DNA from 2 places in the Thioalkalivibrio sulfidiphilus HL-EbGr7 genome. Region 2 is predicted to be linked to the other one. Evidence: predicted binding sites of a transcription regulator. Region 2 holds the regulator's gene; the other holds the start of a gene.
The links. Region 2 encodes sigma-54, which starts transcription at its own class of promoters, with help from an activator protein. Its sites were predicted from a motif close to TGGCANGNTNCNTGCTT; they were not measured.

Region 1 (4,208 bases), 520 kb from region 2:
TCTACGACGGAACTCAGATTCAGGCGCACGTTCACATCGGTGGTCGCACTGGGTGGCGCCTCGGACAGGGACAGTTGCAAATCAGCCAGGGAACCCGTGTTGAACTGGGTGCCTTCGGCATTCTGCGGCGTGTAGACCTGCAGGCGCTGGCCCTGGGTATTGACCACGTAGCCCTCGCGATTGACCTGGAATGCCCCGGCGCGGCTGTAGACCTGGGTGCCGCTGTCATTGAGCACGAAAAAGCCCTGGCCGTTCATGGCCAGGTCCAGGTTGTTGCCCGTGAACTCGATGTTGCCCTGGCTGAATTGCTGGGTCACGGCAGAGAGGCGCACGCCTGTGCCAATGGCCGTCTGGCTGATACCGCCATAGGACAGGGCAAACACATCGGCGAACTCGGCGCGGGACTGCTTGAAGCCCGTGGTGCCGGAGTTGGCGATGTTGTTACCCGTGACACGCAGATCCGCGGAGGCCGCGTTCAAACCACTCAATGCAGTACGAAATGGCATGGTCTGTCTCCTGTGAACTCGACGCCCGGCCTCAGCCGATCTGTCTCACCTTGTTGAAATTCACTTCACCCATCCCCTCCACCTGGAGAAGCAGGGCACCGTTGTTGTTGCCCAGGCTCACGCTCTCGACCCGAGCAGAGAGATGCATGTCCAGGGCCTCAGTGCCGCGCCCATCACTGGCCAGACCTGCAAATTCGTAGATACCCGGGGCCAGCAGCGTGCCGGTCTCGTCCCGGCCATCCCAGTGGAACTCGCGCAGCCCGGCCTCCTGGATACCCATGGGGATTCGCCGCACCAGCTGGCCGGCCTGGTTGTAGACACCGATGACCACCTCGGCCGAGGCCGGCACCTGCACCGCCCCCCGCATGCCCTCGGCCGGATCCATGATGATCATGTCGCCCGGGACGGTGACATGACGGTCCACCAGGGCCGCGGCCTGCAGGGCCTGGCCCGAGGCGATGCTCTGGCTGAAGCGGTTGAAGGATTTCTGCAGGTCCTCGATGCCGGAGACCGTACCGAACTGCGCCAGCTGGCCCAGGAACTCGCCGCTCTCCATGGGCTTGAAGGGATCCTGGTTCTCCAGCTGGGTGATCATGAGCCTGAGAAAATCACTCTGGCCCAGGCGATCATCACCCTTCGTGTTGGCGGTCTCGTGGGAGGTGAGTCCCAGCTTGTTCATGATGTCTGCACTGATGGCGCTGGCGCTGTTCATCTCAGGCCTCCTGTTACGACTGACCCAGCTGCAGGGTGCGCAGCAGGAGCTGTTTGGTGGTATTCATCACTTCCACGTTGTTCTGGTAGGAACGTGACGCGGAGATCATGTTGGCCATCTCCTCCACCACGCTGACGTTGGGCTTGAAGATGTAGCCCTGCTCGTTGGCAAGCGGGTGGTTGGGCGCATATTCGGCCACCGGCTCCGCCTGGCTCTCCAGCACATTGACCACCCGCACCGGCGTTGCGGAGCCGCTCTGGCCCGCCGCCTGCAGCACCGAGGCAAACACCGGATGCTTGGCCCGGTAGGCCCCCTCCGGGGTCTGGCTGGCCACCTGGGCGTTGGCCATGTTGCTGGCGATGGCGTTGAGGCGCACGGACTGGGCGCTGAGCGCCGAGCCGGAGACATCAAAGATCTTGAACAGGTTGCTCATGGGCTATCACTCCCCCTTGAGCGCGGTGCGCAGACCGCGGAATCGGCTGTTGAGGAAATCCAGGCTCGCCTGGTACTGCACGGCATTCTCCGAGAACGCCGCCTGCTCCAGCTGCGCGTCCACGGTGTTGCCATCCAGGGAGGGCTGGTTGGGTATGCGGTAGAGCGGCTCGCCGCCCACGCCACCGCCCTGCACGGACAGATGGCTCGCGTGGGTGCGCATCAGACCCACGCCCCCGCCCTGGGCCTGACTCAGGGCGGCACGGAAGTCGATGTCCCGCGCCTTGTAGTTGGGGGTATCGGCGTTGGCCAGGTTGGAGGCCAGGAGTTCCAGGCGCCGGGAGCGCAACTGCAGCGCATCGGCGTGGATACCCAGGGCCTTGTCGAAGGACAGTGACATGCCTGCTTCACCTCGTGAGTCTTGTCTGCACGAAAGCAATGCAACAGGCATGCCATGATTTAATCTGTATTTATTTCAATGAGTTATTGGATAGACAGCGGGATGTGACGACTTGATGGCGGCAACAATCCGCCACGGCAGCGGGGCTCAGGCCTGGAAGGACGGGATTTTGACGCCCGGATCCGGGCATCCCGGATCAGCGTTTGCGGTACACCACGCCGGGGTTGCAGCGCACCATCTCGAAGGCGTCGGAATAGTTGGCCATGGACTCGGAAGCCCCCAGGAACAGATAGCCGCCGGGGTTGAGGATCTGGGCGATGCGCTTGAGGATGTCGCGCTTGGATTCCGCCGAGAAATAGATCAGCACGTTGCGGCAGAACACCACGTCGAACTTGCCCAGCAGGGTATAGCTGTCGAGCAGATTGAACTCGCGAAAGCTCGCCCGGGCACGGATCTCCGGGCGCAGCTGCCAGCGGTTGTCCTGCTGCACGAAGAAGCGGTCGCGCCGCTCCTGGGACAGGCCGCGGCCCACGGACAGGCTGTCGTAGGTGGCCTCGCGGGCATCACGCACGATGGCCGTGGAGATGTCGGTACCCACGATCTGCACGTTCTTCAGCACCCCCGGACGGGCCTGCTGGAATTCGCTCACGATCATGCTGATGGAGTAGGCCTCCTGACCGCTGGAGCAGGCCGCCGACCAGATCTTCACCGGGTTGACGCCTTTCTTGCCCAGCTCCGGAAAGATGGTGTCCTTGAGGATGTCGAAGGGGAAGACGTCGCGAAACCAGTAGGTCTCGTTGGTGGTCATGGCCTCGATGACCCGCTCGCGCAACCCGGGCCGGGATCCGGTCTTGAGCAGGCGCAGCAGTTCGCTCACCGAACCCACGGAAAACTCACCCATCAGCCGGGACAGTCGGCTGGTCACCAGGTAATGCTTGTTGTCGCCGAGCACCAGGCCGCAGCTCTTTTCCAGGAACAGACGGAAGTCCTCGTAGTCCTGGGGCTGGATGGCAGTGGATGACAAGGGGTCGCTCTCCTGGTTTGTGCCGGTTGCGGGCACTGGCAGTATAACGGTCACGGGCCGGTCATGGGCACACTTGCCGGGGCGGCAAGATCTTGCCGCCCCGGCAATCGACGGGGGTACATCTCGGCCGCCACGGTGCCTCAGGAATCGGCGCTGCCCTTGATGTGTTCAAGCACGGCAGCGGCCAGTTCATCGGGATTGAACTTGGGCAAAAACCGGTTGGCGCCAGCGCGCTGCACCATGGCGGCATTGAAGGACCCGCTCAGTGAGGAATGCAGGATCACGTGCAACCCGGCCAGCTCCGGTACCTTGCGCAGTTCCGAGGTCAGGGTGTAGCCGTCCATCTCCGGCATCTCAATGTCGGAGAGCAGCAGGGCGATCTGGTCGTCGATGGAACCGGTCACCGCGGTCAGTTCCTTGAGGGTGTCCAGGGCCTCCCGGCCGTCCTTGACGATGATGCTCTCTACCCCGATCTCGTCGAGAGAACGCTTGATCTGTTTGCGGGCCACCGAGGAGTCATCGGCCACCAGTACCCGGCGCACACGCCCGGAGGCCTCCTGGCCGGCCTGGGCGATCTCGGCGGAGACGCCCTTGGCGGGTCCGGTGACCAGTTCGAGCACCTTCTCCACGTCGACGATCTCCACCAGCTTGTTGTCCACGTTGGTGACCGCGGTCAGGTAGCTGCCCTTTTCCGTGCCCTTGGGGGGCGGCCGGATGGCATCCCAGTTGAGATTGACGATGCGGTCCACCGCGGACACCAGGAAGCCCTGCACCGTGCGGTTGAACTCGGTCATGATGACGAAGGTGCCCTCGGTCTTGGGCAGCGGGGCCTTACCGATGGCCTTGGCCATGTCGATCAGCGGTACCGTGCTGCCCCGGATGTGGGCGATGCCCGCCACCACCGGGTGGGAGTCCGGCATGCGCTTGAGGGGCGGACAGGGAATGACCTCGCGGACCTTGAAGACATTGATGCCGAACAGCTGCTTGTCACCCAGGTGAAACATGAGCAGTTCGAGGCGGTTCTGCCCCACCAGCTGGGTACGACGGTTGACTTCATCAAGCACACCGGTCATGGAACTCTCCCGAGGTTGGCGCAAGGGTGCGGCGCTTTTCTTGTCCATTATGGACAACTCT
Region 2 (4,208 bases):
ATGGCCTCGACCAGAGAGCGAACGCTGAGCCAGTCGCTCATGGGGTGGCGCCGTCTCCGTTGCCGTCCCAATGGCGAACCTGGTCGAGCAGGGTCTCGCCGTCATCGGCCGAGCGCAGGCTCGCCAGGGTGGAGGGGTCTGCGAACATGCGCGCCAGGGTGGCCAGGATCTCCAGGTGCTCGTCGGTGGACTCCTGGGGCACCAGCAGCGCGAACAGCAGGTCCACGGGCTCCCGGTCGGGAGCGTCGTAGTCCACGCCCCGCTCCAGCTTGATGAGTGCGGCCACGGCGTTTTTCACTCCCGCCACGCGACCGTGGGGGATGGCCACTCCATGGCCCAGACCGGTGCTGCCCAGACGTTCACGGGAGATCAGACTTTCGAAGATCTCGCCGCTGCTCAGATCCGGCTGGCTGGTTGAGAGCATCTCGCTCAGGGTTTCCAGCACGCGCTTCTTGCTGCTGATTTCCCCGGTACGGGAGACCCGTTCCGGCGCGAGGAGTTGACCGATATTCATGGGATGAGCTTACTCGCTGTGGTTGCGGTGTGAGCCTTCTGCGCGGTGGTGATCCTTGAGCTTTTCCTTGTGCTTGACCACCTGGCGGTCGAGCTTGTCCACCAGGGCGTCGATGGCGGCATACATGTCCTGATCGGTTGCGTCGGCGAACAGGTTGTTGCCGCTCACCAGCATGGTGGCCTCTGCCTTCTGCTGCAGCTTCTCTACGGTAAGGATCACGTGCACGTCGATGACATTGTCGAAGTGCCGCTCCAGGCGATCGAACTTTTCGTTCACATAGTCGCGCAGGGCAGGGGTGAGATCCACGTGGTGGCCGGTGAGATTGATTTGCATGGAAGACTCCTTTCGTTAAGTGAATATGTTCAGTGGACGTTCAGATGAGCCGCTTGCGCTCGTTGGAAGGTGGTATGGACATGGCCTCACGGTACTTGGCCACGGTGCGCCGCGCCACATGGATGCCCCGGTCCACCAGGATCGAGGCGATCTTGCTGTCACTCATGGGCTTGCCCTGGGGCTCCTCGGCGATGAGCTTCTTGATCATGGCGCGGATCGCCGTGGCGGAGCACTCGCCACCGTCGGCGGTGCCCACGTGGCTTGAAAAGAAATATTTGAATTCGAAAATGCCCCGGGGGGTGTGCATGAATTTCTGCGTGGTCACCCGGGAGATGGTGGACTCATGCATGTCCAGTTGCTCGGCAATATCGCGCAGCACCAGGGGTTTCATGGCCTCTTCGCCCTGTTCCAGGAAGGCGCGCTGCTGTTCGACGATGGCGATGGCCACCCGCAGCAGGGTCTCGTTGCGGCTTTGCAGGCTCTTGATGAACCAGCGTGCCTCCTGCAGCTGGTTGCGCATGTAGACATTATCCTGGCTGGTGTCGGCGCGGCGCACGAAACTGGCGTAGAGCGGATTGACCCGCAGCCGCGGTGCGATGTCCGGGTTCAGCTCCACCTGCCAGCGACCTTCATGCTTGCGCACGAACACATCGGGGACGATGTACTCGGGGTTGATGTTGCTCACCAGGCTGCCAGGGCGTGGATTGAGCCCCTGGATCAGGCCGATGATCTCCTGCAGGTCTGCCTCGCTGACATGCAGGCTGCGCAGCAACTGCTTGTAGTCCCGGGCGCCCAGGCAATCCAGGTGGGAGCGCACCAGCTCCCGGGCCTTGTCCAGCCAGGGGGTGTCGGCGGGCATCTGCTGGAGCTGGATGAGCAGGCATTCGGACAGATCCCGCGCGCCACTGCCCACCGGGTCGAGCTGCTGCACCAGGTGCAGTACCGCCTCGATCTCCTCCAGGGGCAGGTCGATCTCCAGGTCGTTGGACAGGCTGGCCTGGATGGCCTCCAGGGATTCGCTGAGATAGCCGTCCTCGTTGATGGCGTCCACCAGGGTCATGGCGATGACCCGGTCCTCCGGGCTCATGGGGGTGAGATTGAGCTGCCACATGAGATGTTCATGGAGGGACTCGCCGGCGCCACTCTGGTTCTCGAACATGTCCCGGCCGTCGTATTCCGGCATACCGCCGGTGGCGCCCGGCGGGGCTACGTCGTAGATCTCATCCCAGTTGCTGTCCACGGGCAGTTCGTCGGGGATGTCCTCGCCGCGGGCGCGGTCGTCGGCATCTTCCGGGGTGTTGGTGGTTTCGTTGCGATTGTTCTCGGCCTGATTGGTGACCGAGTCGTTGCCGGTCCCCAGGTCCACGGCATCCGCCTCGGCGGATTCACCCTCCCCCTCTGCCTCACCGGCCTCCAGGGCCTCCAGCATCGGATTGGTCTCCAGGGTTTCCTGGATCTGGGTCTGGAGTTCCAGCGTGGAGAGCTGCAACAGGCGGATGGCCTGCTGCAGCTGGGGCGTCATGGTGAGGCTCTGGCCGAGACGCAGCTGGACGGAAGGTTTAAGCATGATTCAGTGTTTGAATGTGGCTGGCAGCCGAAAGGGCGCAGATTCTAAAGCATCCGGCGTGTGTGTGGCAGGTCCGGGCCCGATGGCGGCCCTTGCTGGCGGGAGCGTTGTCATGGCCCGGCGGTTCATAGGCCGATTATAGGGTAGGCCGGGTTAAATTTGGCACGGGATGTGCGAGATGATGTCCCAGGCTTACAGTCGGAAATGCTCGCCGAGATACACCTTGCGCACCATTTCGTCGGCCAGCAGGTGATCGGGCGGGCCTTCGCTGATGATACGCCCTTCGCTGAGGATATAGGCGCGGTCGCAGATGCCCAGGGTCTCGCGCACGTTGTGATCGGTGATGAGTACGCCGATGCCCCGGTCCTTGAGGTGGGTGATGATGCGCTGGATCTCGATCACTGAAATGGGATCCACGCCGGCGAAGGGTTCATCCAGCAGGATGAAGGCCGGCTCCGTGGCCAGTGCCCGTGCGATCTCCACCCGGCGCCGCTCACCACCGGACAGGCTGATGCCCAGATTGTCGCGGATATGGGTGATCTGCAGTTCTTCCAGGAGGGATTCCAGGTGTTGCTGGCGCTCGGTGGCCGAGAGGTCTCTGCGGGTCTCCAGCACGGCGAGGATGTTGTCTGCGGCGGAGAGCTTGCGGAATACCGAGGCTTCCTGGGGCAGGTAGCCCACGCCCATGCGTGCCCGGGCGTGCATGGGAAAGGCGGTGATGTCCCGTTCGTTGAGCAGGATCTGGCCCTCGTCGGCGGGCACCAGGCCGACGATCATGTAGAAACAGGTGGTCTTGCCGGCGCCGTTGGGCCCCAGCAGGCCCACCACCTCGCCGCTGTCCACATGGACCGAGACGCCGTTGACCGGGGTGCGGCCGCGGTAGCGCTTGATCAGGTCCTGGGCGCTCAGACGACTCACTGGCTCGAACCGCTGCCGCCGCCACGGGTGTTTTCGGCCGGGGTCAGGATGACCTCCACGCGACCGCTGTCGCCGGAGGCTGCGTCCAGTGTCTCCCGGTCCATGTCATAGACAATCCGTGCGCCACGAAACTCGTCCTGTGCCTGCCAGATGCGGGCATCGCGGGTCAGCACCATGCGACGTTCAGCGGCCAGGTATTCCATGTGCCGCGCCTCGGCGCGCACCTCGCGGCCGTCCTCGGTGAGGGTGCGCAGCCTGGCCAGGTTGCCTTCGGCCTCCATGCGCTGCAGCACACGGCTCGGTGAGTGCACGGTGAGCGTGTCCGCGTGGATCACCAGGTCCCCCTGGGTGACTTCCACGTTGCCCCGGTAGACGCTGACGCCTCGCTGGTCGTCCAGTTCGGCGCTGTCGGACTGGATGCGGATGGGCAGATCCCGTTCAGAGGCCGAGGCCAGGGCCGTGATCAGGGCGAGCATCAGGCCTGCGAACAGGGTGGCGACCAGCGGGCGTTTAAGGGAAATACGTGGCATCTGCATCATGCAGCAACTCCAGGATGCTGGTTTGTAGATCGGCGCGCAGGCCGGTGCCGTCCACCTGATACTGGGGGCTGCGCACCTGCACCGGGGCCTCGGATTCGGCCCGCTGGGGCTCGGGCCAGACGGTCACGTCCCGGGTGTGAATGTCCACGGTGGCGTGGGCGGGGCCTTCGGGGCGGGACATGTGCACGGCCCCGTACAAACGCACCTCTTCACCATCAGGAGAAACCCAGGCCTGCTCCGCGTTCAGGGTCCAGTCGGGGGCGTCGGGCTGGTTCATCACCATGACCGGTGTCTCCACCAGGCTGGATCCGTCCAGCTGATACTGCTCCATGCGTTC

Region 1: flgB (flagellar basal body rod protein FlgB) is a predicted target of sigma-54. The motif match lies at 2,089-2,105, and genes of this name have one in related genera.

Annotation. Positions count from the first base shown of each region.
Region 1 covers NC_011901.1:1,304,881-1,309,088, reverse strand. The annotation lists gene flgE (flagellar hook protein FlgE) at 1-506, opposite strand, end outside; gene TGR7_RS06100 (flagellar hook assembly protein FlgD) at 538-1,218, opposite strand; gene flgC (flagellar basal body rod protein FlgC) at 1,232-1,651, opposite strand; gene flgB (flagellar basal body rod protein FlgB) at 1,658-2,050, opposite strand; gene TGR7_RS06085 (CheR family methyltransferase) at 2,247-3,074, opposite strand; gene TGR7_RS06080 (chemotaxis protein) at 3,215-4,147, opposite strand.
Region 2 covers NC_011901.1:780,805-785,012, forward strand. The annotation lists gene hprK (HPr(Ser) kinase/phosphatase) at 1-41, opposite strand, end outside; gene TGR7_RS03580 (PTS sugar transporter subunit IIA) at 38-514, opposite strand; gene hpf (ribosome hibernation-promoting factor, HPF/YfiA family) at 524-847, opposite strand; gene TGR7_RS03590 (RNA polymerase factor sigma-54) at 888-2,414, opposite strand; gene lptB (LPS export ABC transporter ATP-binding protein) at 2,607-3,332, opposite strand; gene lptA (lipopolysaccharide transport periplasmic protein LptA) at 3,329-3,871, opposite strand; gene lptC (LPS export ABC transporter periplasmic protein LptC) at 3,843-4,208, opposite strand, start outside.